4 regions of the Cobetia sp. L2A1 genome follow, and region 2 is predicted to be linked to each of the others. Evidence: predicted binding sites of a transcription regulator. Region 2 holds the regulator's gene; each other region holds the start of a gene.
What was found. Region 2 encodes sigma-54, which starts transcription at its own class of promoters, with help from an activator protein. Its sites were predicted from a motif close to TGGCACNNNNNTTGCTNT; they were not measured.
Positions count from the first base shown of each region.

Region 1: glnA (glutamate--ammonia ligase) is a predicted target of sigma-54. The motif match lies at 2,704-2,721, and genes of this name have one in related genera.
Region 3: codB (cytosine permease) is a predicted target of sigma-54. The motif match lies at 1,115-1,132, and genes of this name have one in related genera.
Region 4: GQR90_RS02045 (NarK family nitrate/nitrite MFS transporter) is a predicted target of sigma-54. The motif match lies at 3,541-3,558, and genes of this name have one in related genera.

Region 1 covers NZ_CP047025.1:4,004,855-4,009,765, reverse strand. The annotation lists gene typA (translational GTPase TypA) at 407-2,215, opposite strand; gene glnA (glutamate--ammonia ligase) at 2,844-4,250, shown strand; gene GQR90_RS17025 (DUF4124 domain-containing protein) at 4,704-4,911, shown strand, end outside.
Region 2 covers NZ_CP047025.1:795,764-800,674, forward strand. The annotation lists gene rapZ (RNase adapter RapZ) at 1-804, opposite strand, end outside; gene ptsN (PTS IIA-like nitrogen regulatory protein PtsN) at 917-1,387, opposite strand; gene hpf (ribosome hibernation-promoting factor, HPF/YfiA family) at 1,397-1,705, opposite strand; gene GQR90_RS03430 (RNA polymerase factor sigma-54) at 2,303-3,751, opposite strand; gene lptB (LPS export ABC transporter ATP-binding protein) at 3,971-4,711, opposite strand; gene lptA (lipopolysaccharide transport periplasmic protein LptA) at 4,715-4,911, opposite strand, start outside.
Region 3 covers NZ_CP047025.1:2,130,449-2,135,359, reverse strand. The annotation lists gene GQR90_RS09250 (FdhF/YdeP family oxidoreductase) at 1-882, shown strand, start outside; gene codB (cytosine permease) at 1,377-2,666, shown strand; gene GQR90_RS09240 (hypothetical protein) at 2,742-3,668, opposite strand; gene GQR90_RS09235 (EamA family transporter) at 3,787-4,113, opposite strand; gene GQR90_RS09230 (DMT family transporter) at 4,312-4,911, opposite strand, start outside.
Region 4 covers NZ_CP047025.1:438,749-443,659, forward strand. The annotation lists gene dbpA (ATP-dependent RNA helicase DbpA) at 1-609, shown strand, start outside; gene GQR90_RS02035 (GNAT family N-acetyltransferase) at 813-1,382, shown strand; gene GQR90_RS02040 (hypothetical protein) at 1,654-1,842, shown strand; gene GQR90_RS02045 (NarK family nitrate/nitrite MFS transporter) at 1,977-3,335, opposite strand; gene GQR90_RS02050 (ANTAR domain-containing response regulator) at 3,864-4,469, shown strand; gene GQR90_RS02055 (CmpA/NrtA family ABC transporter substrate-binding protein) at 4,584-4,911, shown strand, end outside.

The DNA of each region.
Region 1 (4,911 bases), 910 kb from region 2:
GTCTCACTATCGCGTCGTCAGAACGCGACGCAGCATCAAACAGCGATGCTTTTTCCACTATAGGCATCGAAAAATTGCGCGACTGCACCGTATGACGAAAGCATGTTGTGATCAGCTATCGGCTGTTATGGGCAGTTCTTTGCTGTTCGTGAGAGAAATAGCTATATGCGCAACAGTAATAAGTCTTATATAGCCTCCATTTAAGGGGTTAGGGCAGGACAGGCCAAGGAAAATGCCAAAGACGCCTTATTCTGCCGGCCTTAATAGCGACGCACTTTCTGCAATGATATGCGTGAATGTCAGAAAACCAGTCCTGTAGAAATGCAAAAGACCCGCCCGAAGGCAGGTCTTTTGCATTTCTATATTTCAGCTCCTGTCATGCTGACAGGAGCTGAAAGCAGCCAATTTATTTGGCAGCGCGCTTACGCTCATTTTCTTTGAGGTGCTTCTTGCGGATACGGATGTGTACCGGCGTGACTTCTACCAGCTCATCGGTATCCAGGAACTCGATAGCCTGTTCCAGAGTGAAGCGAATCGGCGGCGTCAGAACGATGTTCTCGTCGTTACCGGTGGAACGCATGTTATCCAGCTTCTTGGCCTTGGTCGGGTTGACGACCAGGTCATTGGCGCGGTTATTGATACCCACCAGCATGCCTTCATAGACTTCGGTGCCGTGACCGAGAATCAGTTTGCCGCGTTCCTGCAGAGTGAACAGCGCATAGGACAATGCCTTGCCTGTCACCATGGAGACCATCACGCCGTTACGACGCTCGACGGCTGCACCCAGCTTCAGGTCACCGTAGTGATCGAAGCGGCTGGTCAGGATACCGGTACCGGACGTCATGGTCAGGAACTGACCACGGAAGCCGATCAGACCGCGCGACGGAATCATGAAGTCCAGACGCACACGACCCTTGCCATCCGGGTTCATGTTGGTCATCTCGCCCTTGCGATAGCCAAGCTCTTCCATGATGGAGCCTTGATGCTGCTCTTCACAGTCGATGGTGACTTCTTCGTAAGGTTCCTGCTTCTTGCCGTCGACTTCCTTGATGATGACTTCCGGACGGCCTACGGCCAGTTCGAAGCCTTCACGGCGCATGGATTCGATCAGGACGGAGAGGTGAAGCTCGCCACGACCGGAAACCACGAATTTCTCCGGAGTCTCGCCTTCTTCAACACGCAGGGCGACGTTGTGGATCAGTTCCTGCTCGAGACGCTCACGGATGTTGCGGCTGGTGACGTACTTGCCATCCTGACCGGCGAACGGAGAGTCATTGACCTGGAAGGTCATGGAGACGGTCGGTTCGTCGACGGTCAGCGGCGGCAGCGCTTCGATGGCAGCGTTGTCACAGATGGTGTCGGAGATCGCGAGGTTCTCGATACCGGTGATGCAGACGATATCGCCGGCAGTCGCCTTGTCGGTCTGTACGCGATCCAGACCCATGTGCGTCATGACCTGGCCGATCTTGCCCTTGCGGGTAGCGCCTTCCTTGGTGATGACGGAAACCTGCTGACCCGGGCTGACAGAGCCGCGCTTGATGCGACCCAGACCGATGACGCCAACATAGCTGTTGTAGTCCAGTGCGGAGATCTGCATCTGGAACGGGCCGTTCAGTTCGACCTTCGGCGGCTCGACGATGTCGACGATAGCCTGGAACATCGGGTCCATGCTGTCTTGCAGGTCTTCCGGGTCCATACCCGCAATGCCGTTGAGGGCAGAGCAGTAGATGATCGGGAAGTCGAGCTGCTCGTCAGTCGCGCCGAGGTTGTCGAACAGATCGAAGATCTGGTCAACGACCCAGTCAGGACGTGAGCCCGGACGGTCGACCTTGTTGACGACGACGATCGGCTTCAGACCCTGGGCAAATGCCTTCTGGGTCACGAAGCGTGTCTGCGGCATCGGGCCATCGACGGCATCGACCAGCAGCAGCACGGAATCCACCATGGACATCACGCGCTCGACTTCGCCACCGAAGTCAGCGTGCCCAGGGGTATCCACGATGTTGATGTGGTAGTCGTTCCATTGGATCGCGGTATTCTTTGCCAGAATGGTGATGCCGCGTTCTTTTTCCTGGTCGTTGGAATCCATGATGCGTTCCTGACCCTCGGCCTTGCGGTCCAGGGTGCCAGACTGACTCAGGAGCTTGTCGACCAATGTAGTCTTACCATGGTCAACGTGGGCGATGATGGCTATGTTGCGAAGTTTCTCGATCACGACGGGAACCTGTGCGGAAAATGGGCGCTCGCGTACCGGGCGCTTGTGATTTGGGGCGCATTATAGGGGGCATGGCATGCCTCCTGCCAGCATCCCGAATTCGCAAGCCCTGCTTATAGACGTCATTGAATGGCTTGAGGCGGCCAAATGGTTGTCTCTCAAGTCTTTTCCTTTCTTTTATTCAAGATGAAAAAAACTTGTGAGAGAACCGAAATATGGCGTGAAACTGAAGAAGTGCCTGTAAAACGTCGTGCTATCGTCCAGATCAATGGAGGCAATCATTGATGGATAATACAGTGACGCACCAAGATAGAGCGGCAAGCTTTTTTCGTGCACCAAAATAGATGTTATGGCGTGTCAGAAAGGATTTTTTGCACCTTCTAGGGTCAAATTCTCTGGAAATAAGCGATTATTTACGTTCGATGGATATATTTTTCTTCATTAATTTCATTGGGTTATGATTTTTTTGGGCTGCTTCTGCGCCATTCTGGCACGCTCGCTGCAATGTTAGAGCATCCTGTCTGATGACTGGCATCAAAACGCTGGCCATGAGAGAAAAGAGATACAAACGACAGACAACGCTGACACCAACTGTAAACCGAGCCGCCGGCTCCATCGGAGAATTACCATGGCTGAGAAGACACTTGCCCTGATTGAAGAACACGAAGTCAAGTGGGTTGATCTGCGCTTCACCGACACCAAAGGCAAGGAGCATCACGTCTCCGTCCCGGCGCGCACAGTTGACGACGAATTCTTTGAAAATGGTCAGATGTTCGATGGTTCTTCCATTGAAGGTTGGAAGGGCATCAACGAATCCGACATGATCCTGATGCCGGATGACGGCACTGCCTTCCTCGACCCGTTCACCGAAGACACCACTCTGGTGCTGCGTTGTGATGTCATCGAGCCGGCTACCATGCAGGGTTACGAGCGTGATCCGCGCTCTGTTGCCAAGCGCGCCGAAGAGTTCCTCAAGTCTACTGGCCTGGGCGACACCGCCTTCTTCGGGCCGGAGCCTGAGTTCTTCATCTTCGACGAAGTTCACTGGAAGAACGAGATGAACGGCTCAATGTTCAAGATCTCTTCCGATGAAGGTGCATGGGCGACTGATTCCACTCCGGAAGGCGGCAATCTTGGCCACCGTCCGCGTCTGAAAGGTGGTTATTTCCCGGTACCGCCGGTCGACAGCTTCCACGATATCCGTGCCGCCATGTGCAACACGCTGGAAGCGATCGGTCAGGAAGTGGAAGTTCATCACCACGAAGTGGCGAACGCAGGTCAGAATGAAATCGGCGTCAAGTTCAACACCCTGGTGAAGAAGGCTGACGAAGTTCAGGAACTCAAGTACGTGGTTCACAATGTCGCGCACGCTTACGGCAAGACCGCGACCTTCATGCCCAAGCCGCTGGTAGGTGACAACGGTTCTGGCATGCACGTTCACCAATCCTTCTGGAAGGGTGGCGAGAACCAGTTCGCTGGTGAAGAGTATGCTGGTCTGTCTGAAATGGCGCTTTACTACATTGGCGGCATCATCAAGCACGCCCGTGCTCTGAACGCCTTCACCAACGCGTCCACCAACTCCTACAAGCGTCTGGTCCCGGGCTTCGAAGCGCCGGTCATGCTGGCTTACTCTGCTCGCAACCGTTCTGCCTCCATTCGTATCCCGTACACCGCGAGTGCGAAAGGCAAGCGCGTCGAGGCACGCTTCCCTGATCCGACAGCCAACCCGTACCTGGCATTCTCCGCGATGCTGATGGCTGGTATCGACGGTATCAAGAACAAGATTCACCCGGGCGACGCGATGGACAAGAACCTCTACGACCTGCCGGCCGAAGAAGCAAAATCCATCCCGACCGTGGCCGAGAGTCTCGAACAGGCAATGGAAGCACTGGACGGCGATCGTGAGTTCCTGACTCAGGGTGGCGTCTTCACCGACGACATGATCGATGCCTACATCGAACTGAAGGGCGAAGATGTCCAGCGCCTGCGCATGGCGACTCACCCGCTCGAATTCGACATGTACTACAGCGTCTAATCACGCTGCCTGTAAGTCCAGTGCGGTCTTTCTCGCTATGCCAGTCGTAAGCGATAGGCGATAGTGGAGAAGATAACGACAGGGCCATACCGAAAGGTATGGCCCTGTTTTATTGCGTCTCTGTTTTTGATGGCCATGTTTCATGGCGGCAGCTGAACGGTCGAGCTCAATGAGCGTCGACATGGCGACCCTGCACGACAGGCGATGTGATGATAGACCTTTCTTGGGAAATCCAATGCTGGCGTCAACGCGGTAAGCTTTGTAACTTGGCAGTAGGTCAACGTATTTACTCAACCAACTTGCAGAAGCTGTACGCGGCTTCTGGCCTCCCATGACTCTTTCAGGAATCTTCGGATGTGGCCTTTCGTATCCGCTTTATCTGTCGGTAGTACTGCGACTGAACATAGATCGTTATCAGACTCGCTCGCGCGCACTCAAGTAATGAGCGGCCCAATGGGCTGCCTGTTACTGGCGTTGTTGCTGGTATTGCCAAGTGTGTCATTCGAGGTTCAGGCGGCTCAGGTCTACCGTCATGTGGATGCCAATGGCAATGTCGTGTTCAGTGATCAGCCTGCTGGAGGTAGCAAGGTGAAGCTGACACCACTGAGCGTCGTGCCGTCTGCAGAGTCGTCTGGTGTACCGCGTTCATCGTCTGCGCGTG
Region 2 (4,911 bases):
GGCAGCAAGCTTCTCGCACAGATAGACGCTGCGATGCTGGCCGCCAGTGCAACCGACAGAGACGGTCAGGTAGCTGCGATTGCTGGCCTGATACTCTGGTAGCCAGCGCTCCAGCCAGCCAGCGATGTCATCGTGCATGGCCTGTACGACGGGATAGTCTTCGAGAAACTTCACAACGCTTGTGTCACGGCCGGTATCGGCGCGCAGTGCGATATCCCAATAAGGGTTGGGCAGGCAGCGTGCGTCGAACACCATGTCGGCATCTGTCGGGACGCCATGCTTGAAGCCAAAAGACTCGAACGTAAGTGTCAGATGGCGCGAGCTATGCTGGGCTACCTGCTCAGTGATGCGTGAGCGCAAGTCATGCACACTCAAATTGGTTGAGTCGATGATCAGATCAGACTTCTCGCGGATGGGCGCCAGCGTCTGCTGCTCGATCTCGATGGCTTCCGCCAGAGTGCGGTCATTGTCGCGCGTGAGCGGATGACGGCGGCGAGTCGCGGAGTAGCGCTCCAGTAATACGCGGGAATCGGTCGTGATATAGACGACCTGCACGTCCATGCCGCTCTGACGTACTTCATCAAGCAGTTCCGGGAAGCGTGTCAGGGCATCAGGAAGATTGCGTGCATCGATAGACACTGCGATGCGACGTCGGGTAGGACTATCTTTCTCTAGCTGTTCGACAAGCGGTGCCAGCAGCATGCCGGGAAGGTTATCAATGGCGTAGTAGCCAATGTCTTCCAAGGCCTGAAGGGCGATCGATTTACCGGAGCCAGAGCGGCCACTAATGATCACGATCTTCATGAGTGCTCTCCAAAGGCGAGGTCAGCGTAGAGTGAGTGCGAATGGCGCCTGAGAGGGCAGCCTGAATAGTGGCTGTCAGTGCAAAAACCCGGACGATGTCCGGGCTCGATGATCAACGCGTCGGAAGATCGGCGATTGCTGATGTCAGTACATCGTAGAGCGCATGCTGGCTATCGGCCTGACGTAATGCTGATCGGTTGGTGGGTGAGTTCAGCAATTCAGCCACCTGCCCGAGCAAGGTGAGATGAGTGTCATCTGCCTCTTCGGGTACCAACAGTACAAACAGCAAGTCGATGGGCTCTCCATCGATGGCATCGAAGTCGATGGGGTCACCAAGCTTCAGAAATGCTGCGATGGGCGTCTTGCAGTGCGGACTACGTGCATGTGGAACAGCCACGCCGTGGCCGATACCGGTCGACCCCAGTCGTTCACGGCCAATCAGGCGCGAGAAGACTTCCTGGCTATCCAGGCTGGGAATGTTCTGGGCAATGAAGGTGCTGAAAAATTCCAGTACCCGCTTTTTGCTCCCCCCGGGGACGCCGTAAAGCGTGCGCTCGGGGGGAAGGATCTGATCAAGTGTCATGGCAGAAGGTCAACGTGTCCCGGTGCCCTGAGAGCGAGCCTGGGACTTTTCCTTGTGTTTGACCAGCTGGCGATCCAGCTTGTCGGCGAGCGCGTCTATGGCAGCGTACATGTTGGGGTCTTCTGCCAGGGCATGGAGGTCTGCGCCTGCAGCATGCAGCGTACAGGCTGCCTGCTGGCGCTCCTTCTCGATCGACAGAGTCACCTGAACATTGGTGATATTGTCGTAATGCCGTTCGAGGCGAGCGAGCTTCTCGTTGATGTAATCGCGGAGAGGATCGGTAAGTTCCACATGATGCCCGGTGATATTCACTTGCATGGACACGCTCCTTTATCCAACGGGTTACCTTTCAATTGTAACCCTTTTTGACTGCGAGCAAACCCTGATAAGACGCTCTGCTACATGGTTTGCGCATCCGCCACTGCCAGTAACAAAATTGGGCCGCGTCAGGTGCGCCGAGCGCCTACCCTGACAATGCCCAAGCTTTGAGCAAAGATCAACGCTGCGCTGCATCGTGGTGTAAGGCTTGTCTTCAACTCACTGAGGGATAACGGAACATTCCATCAAAGAGGAGTGCGTTGGTTTGCGTTAGAAGCGCAGCAAGAAGCCGCCTGTTAGTCGCCAATCACAGCATATACGTCGATATTGGCGGTCTTCTGAAACTGACAACAAGTGCGCTTCGAGTGTGACAAGAGCACGATCGGACGTGAGAAGAGTTACACGAATGATCGACAATACTAATAAAAGTGATTTGAAAAACAGGCGATTGGAAGCGCACGCCGGATTCTAGCGAAAATATCTTGGTAGAAAGCCGACGACTTTCACGCACGTCGGCTGGCCATCATGCGGATATTGACGATAGGGGAGGCCATGACAGAGAGGCCGTAGTCGAAGGGCGGCCTCTCTGTCATGTAATCAAGCGAGTCGCTTGCGCTCACTGGAAGACGGAATGCCCATGGCTTCGCGATATTTGGCGACGGTGCGGCGCGCGACTTCAATGCCATCGCTGGCGAGTAGATCGACCAGCCGTGAATCCGACAGCGGTTTTCGCGCTGGTTCGTCTGCAATCAATTTGCGGATGCGCGCACGAATGGCCGTGCTGGAATGCGCATCACCATTGCCGTTACCACCGACCTGGCTCGAGAAGAAGAACTTGAGTTCGAAGACGCCGCGTGGTGTATGAATGTACTTTTGCGTCGTGACGCGAGAGATGGTGGATTCGTGCATCTCGACTACCTCGGCAATATTGGCGAGGATCAACGGCTTCATGCCTTCCTCGCCTTGCTCAAGAAAGTCGATCTGCCGCGTCATGATCTCACGCCCGACCTTGAGCAGCGTGTCATTGCGTGACGAGAGACTTTTCATCAGCCAGCGCGCTTCCTGAAGATTATCCTTGAGAAAGGTGTTGTCTACTGACTTGTCTGCCCGTTTGATGAGCGCTGCATAGTCTGGCTGTATACGCAGCTTCGGGAGTGCCTCGGGATTGAGCTCCACTTGCCAGCCGCGCCGGGTATGGCGTACCAGCAAGTCGGGTATCACGTAGTCACTGGCGGGCTCCCCCCAGGCAGAAGCTGGCCGTGGGTCCAGTGCTCGTATCAGCCGGATGACGTGATCCAGCTCGTCATCATCCAGCCCCAGGCGGCGCTTGAGTAGCTTGCGATCATCGTTCCCTAGTGCTTCGAGAAACTGGCGTACCAGGCGGCGAGCTTGAGCAAGCAGTGTCAGGTCATCGGGCAGCAAGGCCAGTTGTAGCAGCAAGCATTCGCGTAGATCACGCGCAAAGACGCCGGTCGGATCGAACTGCTGCAGGCGGAGCAGGACCTGCTCAAGCTCCGATGCTTTGAGGCCAGACAGCCCTTGTCCACGTAGACCATCGACGAGCTCATCAAGCGACAGGCTCAAGTAGCCTGCGCCGTCCACGGCATCTATCAGGCTTTCCGCCATCTGCCGTTCACGGTCGTCGAGGTCGGTCATTGCCAACTGCCAGCGTAGATGATCTTGCAGGCTTTCTACACTCGTGTTGCGCTCGAAATCCTGGCCGTCATCACTGCCGCTACTGCTTCCCGAGTTTGTCAGGCTGCCAGCATGATCCTGATAGAGGTCCGACCAGTCGCTATCGAGAGGATATTCTTCCGGGATATCACTACTTGTTTCAGCTGAAGAGATTTCGCTCGCATCCTGAATCTCGACGACTTCCAGCGCCTCATAGTCCTCGTCGAGTTCCAGCATGGGATTGGACTCGAGCGCCTGTTGGATTTCCTGACGCAGGTCGAGCGTCGACAACTGTAGCAGCTGAATGGCCTGCTGCAGTTGTGGCGTCATGGTCAGTGAAGTGCCAAGGCGGAGTTGCAGGGTGGGTTTCATGGGGCTATCGATTCACGGCAAAGGAACGTGCTTCTACGCTATACCGTGGGTCGGGGCACTGACAAGGGGCGAAAGAAATTATTCAAGCAACTTGCATGCCATGTTTCAACGAAGGTGGTATGGACGTCATGCTCAAGGCTGATGTTCATGATGATATATCAGCCCTGAGCATGCACTGCGTGCGCGAAGGTGCGCTCGCCAGAGGGGTTTGCCAATGGACTACAGCTTGAACTCATGCCCCAGATACACGTCACGCACCTGCTGATTGGCCAGAATGGTTTCAGCATTGCCATGCGCAATGATCTGGCCGTCGCCAACGATATAGGCGGTATCGCAGATATCGAGCGTCTCACGGACGTTATGATCCGTGATCAGTACACCAATGCCGCGATCACGTAGCTGGCGTACGATGCTCTTTATCTCGCCTACCGAGATGGGATCAACGCCGGCAAAGGGTTCATCCAGCAGCACGAAATCCGGTTCCGTGGCCAGTGCCCTTGCGATTTCGACGCGACGGCGTTCGCCGCCAGACAAGCTCATGCCGCTACTGGCGCGAATGTGAGAAATGCTGAAATCGTTCAGCAGTTCTTCAAGGCGTGCCTTGCGCCCGTTGCGATCGAGATCCTTGCGTGTCTCTAGAATCGCCATGATGTTGTCGGCGACGGACAGCTTGCGGAAGATCGAGGCTTCCTGCGGGAGATAGCCGATGCCGGCGCGTGCGCGCAAATGCATGGCGGAGTCGGAAAGGTCATTGTCATCAATGGTGACGCTGCCCGCATCGGCGCGCACCAGGCCGACGATCATGTAGAACGAGGTCGTCTTGCCGGCCCCATTGGGCCCCAACAGACCCACGATATCGCCCTGACGAATCTCCAGCGAGATATCCTTGACCACCTTGCGGCCCTTGTAGGCCTTGGCAAGGTGGCGTGCGCTGAGTGTACGGAGAGGAGCGGCAGTCATGACTTAGTTTTCCTTGCTGGCATTGGTGCCGCGCGGCGTCAGCGTCATGTGCACACGAGAACTGCCGTCGGTCTTCTGCGTGGTATCACTGCTGTTATTGGCATTGACCTGACGCTTGTCGAGGAAATACTCCACGTAACCGCCTTCGAAGGTGTCAGCATCTTTTTCGAGGCGCGCATTGCCTACCAGCTCCACCCGAC
Region 3 (4,911 bases), 1.3 Mb from region 2:
AATCGCAGCCATCTTCAGCCCGGCAAGCACGGTTGGGTGCTGCCGACCCTTGGGCACAGTGAGCGTGACCTCCAGGCAGGAGCCGATGGCAAGGGCGCGGAGCAGACCACCAGTGTCGAGGATGGCATGTGCAACGTGGCGCCATCGCGCGGCGTGATGGCGCCGGCAGACCCGAGCATGCACTCGGAAATTGCCATTGCCTGTCAGCTGGCCAAGGCCACCTTGCCTAGGCATCCCACGCTGGACTGGGATTGGCTGCAGGCCGATTACGCGCGGATTCGTGAGCGCATCGAGGCCGTGTTTCCGCAGATATTCCCCCGCTATAACGCTCGCCTGGCGCAGGGCGGCTTTCATGTTCGTATCGCCCCGCGTGAGCGTATCTGGCATACCGACTCCGGGCGCGCCAACTTCCTGTTTCCCGAAGGCCTGGGGACCGATGAGGAGGGTCTCGACAAGGTAACTCACGAGACGCTGGACATGGACAGTACCTTCCTGTTGATGACGCTACGTGGCCATGATCAGTTCAACACCACGGTTTACTCGAATGATGACCGTTATCGCGATGTCTACGGCACGCGCATGGTAGTGATGATCAGCCCGCAGGATCTCGAGACGCTCGGGCTCGAGGAGGGCCATCGGGTGCGGCTGGAAACCGTGTCGGAGGACGGTGTCGAACGCAGCATGGCCGGCTTCAAGCTCAAGGCCTACGACATCCCGACCGGTTGTCTGGCGGCCTACTACCCGGAAACCAATGACCTGATTCCTCTGGATCACCGTGATGCGCGCAGCAATACACCGGCCTGTAAATCGGTGCCGGTTCGCTTGCGTCTGATGGACACTGAAGAGGTCAATGCCAGTGAAGGTGTGCTAGCCAGTGCTTGATCTGAGAGAAATGAAGTCGGCGACTGGACGTCAGAGTGCGACGTTCGTCAAAAAACTTGATCTTGAACACTAAGTCAAGATAACGACGAGGCTTGCAGTAGAATCAACCCTGGTCAAACGTCAAGTGATGACCCTGACGCTTAAAATGCCGAACGCACCCATGTGGTGCGTTCGGCATTTTCATGCCACAACCCAATGCATTGGGGAGTTTCAGGCGGTAGCCAAAGGAGTTTGGCAAAGCGCATGATCTGCCGCTCAGCCTTGCGATCCGATGAGTTTTCCTGTCGCGCGCGAGTCAGCAACCTGACGCCTGAGACAGCTTTCAAGCGTTGCGCCAGAGGCAACTTGGCAGCTGTGTCGCAAAAACTGGCCTGAATATTGCGATCTGGTACCGTAGCGCCGCTGCAGCCCGCTGGCTGGGCGTCCCTCGCGCAATATGTCCCCACTCATCACGAGACTCGGAAGATTGATGACCGAGCTCCAGGAAGGCACTCATGGCAGAACACGGTAATAGCGCCGCGACAGACGGCGAATCAGGCAATGATTATCCCTTGAGTGAAGTGCCGGCGTCGGCGCGACGTGGGTTGCTCTCCACCTCGATGGTGCTGCTCGGTTTCACCTTCTTCACTGCCACCATGTGGGCGGGTGGGTCATTGGGCGCAGCGTTCGAGCTCAATGAGCTGATGTGGATCATCGTGATCGGCAATCTGTTGCTCGGCGGTTATGCAGCCGCCCTGGCCTATATCGCCTGCAAGAGTGGTCTCAATTCGGTATTGATGGGCCGTCTGTGCTTTGGCGAGAAGGGCAGTCGTCTGTCAGATATCGTGCTCGGCTTCACCCAGATTGGCTGGTATGCCTGGGGTACGGCGACCATCGCCATCGTGCTGGTCAAGACGCTGGGCTTGCCGGAATGGCTGACCACACCGTTGATGGTCATCTTCGGCTTTGCCTTCTGTCTCACGGCGATGGTCGGCTATCGCGGGCTGGACATGCTCTCGCGTGTGGCCGTGCCTGCCATGCTGCTGTTCATTCTGTTCAGCCTCTATACCGGCATGGTGGATATCGGTGGCATGACGGGGCTTGCCGCCATCGTGCCGGCAGACTCCATGAGCTGGACGGCTGCCATCACGGCCGTGATCGGTACCTTCATCAGTGGCGGCACCCAGGCCACCAACTGGAGCCGCTTCGCACGCTCGCCCAAGATTGCCGTGATCGCCACGCTGGCGGCCTTCTTCGTCGGCAATGGCCTGATGGTCGTGACCGGCGCACTCGGCGCGATGATCTACCAGCAAGCCGATATCGTTGACGTGATGATCGCCCAGGGGCTGGTCAGCCTTGCCGTGTTGATGCTGTTCCTCAATATCTGGACGACGCAGGACAACACCATCTACAACTTCGCCATTGCCGGCTGCAACCTGCTGCGCACTCCGCATCGTCAGCGTGTCACTCTTGGTGGCGCGGCCATCGGCACATTGCTTGCGGTACTCGGCATGTATGAATGGTTGATCCCGTTCCTGATTCTGCTCGGCACCTTCATCCCGCCGATCGGTGGCGTCATCATGGCCAATTTCTGGCTTGGGCATAAAGGCCAGTATCCGCGCCTCGCCGAGATGCCGAGTGTCGACTATCACTGGCCGGGGCTCGCTGCCTACGCCATCGCCTGCCTGTGTGCCTGGGCCTCGCCCTTCATGCCACCTGTCGTGGGTGTCCTGGTCGCCTTCATCGTCTACGGTGCACTGCTCAAGCTGATGTCTGTGGAGGTCACCAGCAAGACGGCGGCGTGAGTGACTGAGCCTATGATGTGAAGGGTGGAGGAATATGAAACGCCCAACGAGTCCTAGACTCGTTGGGCGTTGTAATTACCAGTCTGTAAAATCTAATACTCTGTCTAGTCTTAACAAGGTGGCCTTGCTACCTAATATTTCATGCCAATATGCGACTCGATCTCTTTCTTCTCCAGCGCCACTCCATTCAACAATTCTTACATGCTTGCCACCTTCAATAACATGCGGTTGAATGGTTTTATTTAGATGTATATCTTGGCCAGAGTAACCGAATAGTATTACCTCCGTTGCTTCATGTAGTGCTAGTTGTAATTGATGCCAGTATGCTGTTAGTACATTCGAATTAAGAATGGCAGAGCGTTTGTGCTTAACATGAGTTAATACGATATGAGGTCCGTAGCTTTCCATCGCTAAGTATAGACCACTTAACCGAGCTTTTACGGTCTTTGCATCTGCATCAAAAAATAAAGGGGACCCATGAAGATGCATATAGTAGCCAAAGTCTTTGCCATATTTTCTGTTGAAATTTTCAGCCTCGAATCCTCTGCCTAGCATGCCATCTATCAAAGCACTGTCATAGTTTTTGAGGACCTCTGTGTTTATAAATGATTCATATAAAAGTTTGTCATAATTTAACGTTGCAACATGTGATTTGGTAGATTTGACAAACTCTGAAAGTGGCATAGCGAAATGGTTAGGTAGAGCTCCATCAAAGTTATACAGTTCAATTGCAGTTTTGTGGATAAACTTACCAGTAACTATAGGGAATTCAGCGCCATGCTTATTTAGCCATCCACAACATCCACGCCCTAGAGTTTCTAAGCTATTACAGTGTGATGCGACTTGATGCAATATGTCTAATTGCTCTTCACCTCTTGGGCATTCGTCTGTATCTAGACAGGCTTTGATAAGACCTTTTTGTTCATCAGTCAAGAAGTCATCAAGGCTCCACACTTTTTCCAAAGCTCTAGATAGTAAGAAATGATCGCTATCTAGAGCCATGCCAAGTCCATTGCCGAATATTATCAACTTCCTTGTCATGATCGTTCCCTTATAGTTTTGATTTTTGACTATCTCTATTAGGGTTGTAGTCATGTTTAAAGGTGTCAACATTATTTTTTTAATACCTTAACGCTGTGGCTTCACTTGGATTACTAGGCAGGCGGCGATCAGCGCCATGCCCAGCCAGCTGAGCGATTTGTTCTCCGACGATGGTGACTGCGAGCAGCGCGGCGACCAGCGGTTCGAACAGTGCCAACAGGGTAGCCTTGCTGGCGGCAACGGTCTGCAGGCCGTTGCCGAAGATGTTATAGCCGAGGAACATCGGTACCAGTGCCATGTAGAACGCGACGCTGGTGTTGCCGAGTGTGGTGAACAGACGCGAGTCTGCCGTCAGTATGCTGAAGCCCAGGCCTGCGATCAGCGCGACACCGAACAGGCTGCCCACAGCAGCGCGGCAAACAGAACGGCGAGGCTGCCCATGTCGATTGCGCTGTCAGGTGCTGCAACATCGGCGCGTGGCATCGTCATTGGGCTGTTCTTTTTTCTCTGGACGTCTCTTGATCCGAGCTGCCTTTCTCTGAGCTGCCCTGTGCTGCTCACGCCATGGCCACTGCCTGCAAAAGTGTGCTGAAACCACTGTCGGTCAATACGACGAAATATCACCAACATTCGATGATGTCGTCTCTGACGATCGGGGAGAGTCCGGTTGGTTCCATGCATCAGAGTCGCTCCACAGATCAGAGTCACCCCAGTCTGCAGAGTCGGGTTGGGGCTCTGCTACCGTGTGGGGAGCCGTCCAGGTCGCGAGCTCCGGCTGCTGAGTGTTCTGCGCGGCCTGCACTGCTTGAGGACGCAGTTGCAGCATCAGGCACGTCATGATCAGCACCATACCGACTGCGCCCATCAGGGTGAACTGTTCACCGACCACGATGACGGCCAGCAGTCCGGCGACCAGCGGTTCGAACATGGTCAGCACGGTCACTCTGCTGATGGGAACGCAGGCGAGTCCACGTCCGAAGATCAAGCTGGCCAACAGCATCGGGATCAATGCCATGTACACGGCGACCGTGGCATTCACCGGCGTGGCGAACAGGCGAGGATTGATGAATAGACAGCTGACCGCCAGGCCGATCAACAACAGCACTCCTGCGATGCCGAACATCGCCCCCATGGCGGCGCGCCGGTGGATACCCAACAGCATCATGCGTCTCGCGAGAAGGGAGTAGGTGGCGTAGCTGGCGCC
Region 4 (4,911 bases), 360 kb from region 2:
GATGCCCTCAAGCAGCACGGTTTCAGCGCGATGGCACTGCACGGTGACCTGGAGCAGAGCGAGCGCGATCAGACACTGGTGATGTTCGCCAACAAGAGTGCGTCCATTCTGGTTGCTACCGATGTGGCCGCACGTGGTCTTGATATCGAAGCGCTGGATGCGGTGTTCAACTATGAAATCGCGCGTGATCTCGATGCACACGTCCATCGCGTGGGCCGTACGGGCCGTGCAGGCAGCTCCGGCATCGCCTGCACGCTGTATACCGAGAAGGAAGATTACCGCCTGACCAAGCTCGGTGAGTTCCTTGAGCAGACACTGACGCCGGAACCGCTGCCGTCCAAAAGCATGCTGACGCGCGAGCCTTTCTATGCCCGTATGGCCACGTTGCAGATTGACGGTGGCAAGAAGGACAAGCTGCGTCCCGGTGATATTCTGGGCGCGCTGACCGGTGATGGCGGCATGTCTGGCAGCCAGATCGGCAAGATCAAGGTGCTGGCGCGTACCACCTATCTGGCGGTAGAGCGCGATGTCGCCAAGGCTGCGCTGGCGCAGTTGATGAATGGCAAGCTCAAGGGTCGCTCCTTCCGCGCCCGTCGCCTCAAGAGCTAACCCGCAGAGGTCGAAAGACCTGTCGGGTACTGTTCAGGGATCTAATGTGTCTTTCGACCTTGAGATCACGCTTATCGATGCCCGCCTTCTTGGCGGGCATCGTGCTTTTTGAGCAGTAGATTGCACCTCGCTGAAGATGCATCCGCTGGCTAATCTAAAGGGGAGCCGCCTTGATTGGCAGGGCGCTGACAGGGAGCCCACAGATGACTGGCAGTACGGCCGATAATCTCCGCATTCGCGAAGAGCGCGCTTTTGATCATGAGCGGGTATATCGCATTCATGAATCTGTCTTTGCCGGCCACCGCGAGGCATTGCTGGGAGAGCGACTGCGTCATGATGAGCAGTCGCAGATCTCGCTAGTCGCCGAGCGTGTCACCGACCCTGAAACCGGCCGCCACCTCAGTGAGGGTGAGGGTGGCTTGCTAGGCCATGTGATGGCCTCACGTGTTGATCTCGTCGGTTATCCCGATCGCGTGCTGATGGCATTGGCGCCGTTGGCCGTCTTGCCGCAGCATCAGCGCCACGGTATCGGTAAGCGATTGGTGGTCTCGGCGGTCAAGCGTTGTCGCCTGCTGGGTGTTGGTGCGGTGGTCGCGGCGGGACACGTCGATTTCTACTCTCATCTCGGCTTCCATCCAGCTCGCCACTACGGCCTGTACTGCAATCGTAATGATGTGCCCGGCGCCTTTGTCGCATTTGAACTGGTGGCAGGCTACCTGGATGGGCTAGGGGGCGAAGTGCTGTTCCACCACAGCTTCTATCGCGATATCTGAGGGCTTGAGGCACTGGCCCTTGTTGCGCTATTCCTTTAGCAGAGGATAGTGGCATAACATGGTATCAGCCCTTGAATCTTCAGGGTCTGTGCTCCATATCCTCGGGTAGCACGGCAGTTTGCAGGTCCGGGAGGTCACGTGCCTGGCGCTTTATCTCCCGGCACCTCGACACGCCGTGCCCACATTCGATCACCGTGGCATGAGCGCACACCTGCGCGATGCACGGTCAATAGCGGCTTTGACCGCAACCAATGATTCAAGGGAGAAGATCATGAAGATCAAGACACTGGGTAGCGCACTGATGATTGCCATGCTGGGCTTCGCAGGCCTGTCCCTCGCTGGTTGCGATGACAAGGGCCCGATGGAGAAAGCTGGCGAGAAGATGGATAACTCCGTCGAAAATGCCGGCGACAGTATCGAGAGTGCGGGCGATGACGTCCAGGACGCTGCCGACAGCTAAGTGCTGTCTTCGGTGAGCCTCCAGTACGGCCACCGATACGCATGCAGACACAAGAAGGCCCCACCTCCCATGAGGTGGGGCCTTCTTGTGTCTGGGGCCGTCAGTCATCTATCGACCGGGTGGTATTGTCGGTGTCATGCAGAAGCCGGTTGTTGCGTGCTGTCCTGCTTGCGGTCTTCGACTGCCGCCTGATAGGCGCGACCTTCCTCGGCCTCGGTGGCAGCGCTGAAGCGTACCAGCAGCGCGAACAGCGAGATCACGATCACGCCCATGCCCAGATACATCAGGCCTTCTTGATAGGACAGCTCCTCGCTGCGAAACAGGAAGCCTGCCGCTACCGCACCGGCATTGCCGCCGGCGCCAACGATGCCGGCCACTGCGCCCAGCGCCTTGCGGTTGATGAACGGTACGATACCGAAGGTGGCGCCTTCTGCCATCTGTACGAACAGGCTGAACACCAGCATGATGCCGATGGCCACGGCGAGGGTTTCCATCTGCGCGAAACCAACCAGCGCTACGCCTTCACACAGCAGGGCGATGAACAGCCAGCGTACGCGGCCTTTCAGCCCTGACTGGCGTGCAAACAGGTCAGAGAATACGCCGCCCAGGGTGCGGGCAAACAGGTTCATCAGGCCGAACAGGCCGGCGATGAGGCCAGCGGTGGCGAGATCCAGCTCGAAGTGATCGAAGAAGTAGATGGCGGCGACGTTGTTGATGGTCAGCTCGACACCGAAACAGGCGCCATAAACGAGGAACAGTGCCCAGACACGAATATCGCGTGCTGCCGCGCCGAAGGTGGCGCGCATGCTGTATTCCTTCTCGGCCTTGGGCAGTTCACCGCGTTCACGCAGCTCACTGAAGTTGCCGTCCGGGGCATCCTGAGTGAAGAAGTAGTACGCGATACCGGTCAGGAACAGCACGATGCCCGGTACGACCATCGCCAGGCGCCAACCCAGTGTCTGCTCGACGCCCAGCATCAGCAGGCCAGCCATCACCAGCGGCATCAGAATCTGCGTGGTACCGCCGCCAAGGTTGCCCCAACCCGCGGTAGTGGCATTCGCGGTGCCGACGACATTCGGACCGAACATCACTGAGGTGTGGTACTGGGTAATCACAAAGGAGGCGCCGATGGCACCGATCGCCAGGCGGGCAAGGAAGAAGGATTCGAAGCTGTCGGCAAAACCGATGCACATCACCGGCAGAGAGCCAAGACACAGAAGCCAGGTGTAGGCCTTGCGTGGCCCGATGCGATCGCAGAGTACGCCAATCGCAAGCCGTACAATGACGGTGATCGCGACCGAGGCGATGATGGTGTTGCCGATCTGGGTCTTGGTCAGGCCGAGGTCGTCACGCACCACCGCCATCAGCGGCGCGATACCGAACCAGCCAAAGAAGCAGACGTGAAAGGCGAACCATGACATGTGGAAGGCGCGCATCTGCGGCGTTTTCAGGCTGAACAGCCGGATGCGGTTGGCCTTGTTGCGAATATCCATGAGTGCGGGCTCCTGATGCAGCGTCGAGACCGAGCACACGGTGAGTGCGCTCAGAGAGTGGTCGAACGGCTGTTGAGAACAGCAGGGCTGCCTCGTCGTTGAGGTGCCGGGTTCGACGCACTCGTACTCATGGGAGCCTGGTCTACGTCATGGGCATCACGGTGAGAGCGGGGGATAACAGCTCTCGCGGGACGCTGGGTAGGACAAAGCAAGGACCGCGCCACTTGTGCCGGTAATGAGGGGGTAAGGCAAGCAATATCAATGAGTTGGTGATATATCATCGCGGCGACCATTGACGGTGCTAGCGCGATGAGCTCTGCGTCGTGCCCGTCTGCGGTGCGTGACGATGCTGTGGCGTACCAGTCTGGCGCACGGGGTGATGATTGCATCTGCTTGCGTCATTGCTGTGCAGGCCAAGGGCTGCGCAAAGCGCGCAACCGCAAGGTTGCACCAGCATGCGGCATGATTCCTGCAGTGTCAGGCCATGTGGAAAAGTTGCCTGACACGTTTTGCCGAGGAAACCCTGACATGCCCGTGACTGTGCTGATCGTCGATGTTCGCAGCGAGCGTTCCGCCGCATTGGAGCAGGCGTTGTTGAGCGCTGGCTTTGAGGTGGCGCTGCGCGTTGATGAGCACGAAGATCTGCATGCGCTGGTCGAGCAGCATCAGCCGGATGCGGTGATCATCGACGCTGACCTGCCGAGCCGCGATACGCTGGAGCACCTCGGTCAGCTGGGGCGTCGTTATCCCAAGCCGATGATCATGCTGGCCAGCGAGGATGCGCCGGACCTGGTGCGACAGGCAGCAGGCGCCGGGGTGTCGGCCTATGTCGTCGACCATGTGATGCCGGCGATGGTGCGCACGATGGTGGAGGTCGCCATCACCAGTTTCGAGGCACACCGCGCCTTGAAGGGGGAGCTCCATCGCACCCAGACCACGCTGATTCAGCGGCGTAGCGTTGATCGTGCCAAGGCATTGGTCATGGAGGCGCGCGGACTGGGTGAGGATGCGGCCTATCAGTACCTGCGCAAGACCGCGATGAATCGCCGCCTGGCACTGCACGAACTGGCCGATGAGCTGCTGAAAGCCACCCGTCGTGCTGACAGTGGCCGCTCTGGTGGTGGTCGCCCGTGAGCATGCTGTTCTGTTCGATCGTTTCTGGTTCTGTCGTTTCTGGTTCTGTCGTTTCTGGTTCTGCTATTTTCTGCTCTGTTGTTTCTTGCTACGTCTGCCCATGAGGTGTCTGTGATGCTCAGTGATGCACCCTTGAATGATCACCAGCTGACGCTGGGACTGATGCCGCTCAATGATGCTGCGCCCTTCGTGGTGGCCGAGCAGCTGGGATTTTTCCGGGATGAAGGGCTCGCGGTCACGCTCAAGTGGCAGCCGTCCTGGGCTGCACTGCGTGATGACCTGCAGACAGGTGTCTTGCAGGGGGCGCAGATGCTGGCCTTGATGCCATTGACCTCAACGTTGGGGCTGGACGGTCGCGCGACACCGATCATCAGCGCAATGACGCTGAATCTGGGCGGCAATGCCATCACCTTGTCACGCTCGCTGATGGCGACGTTGGCGG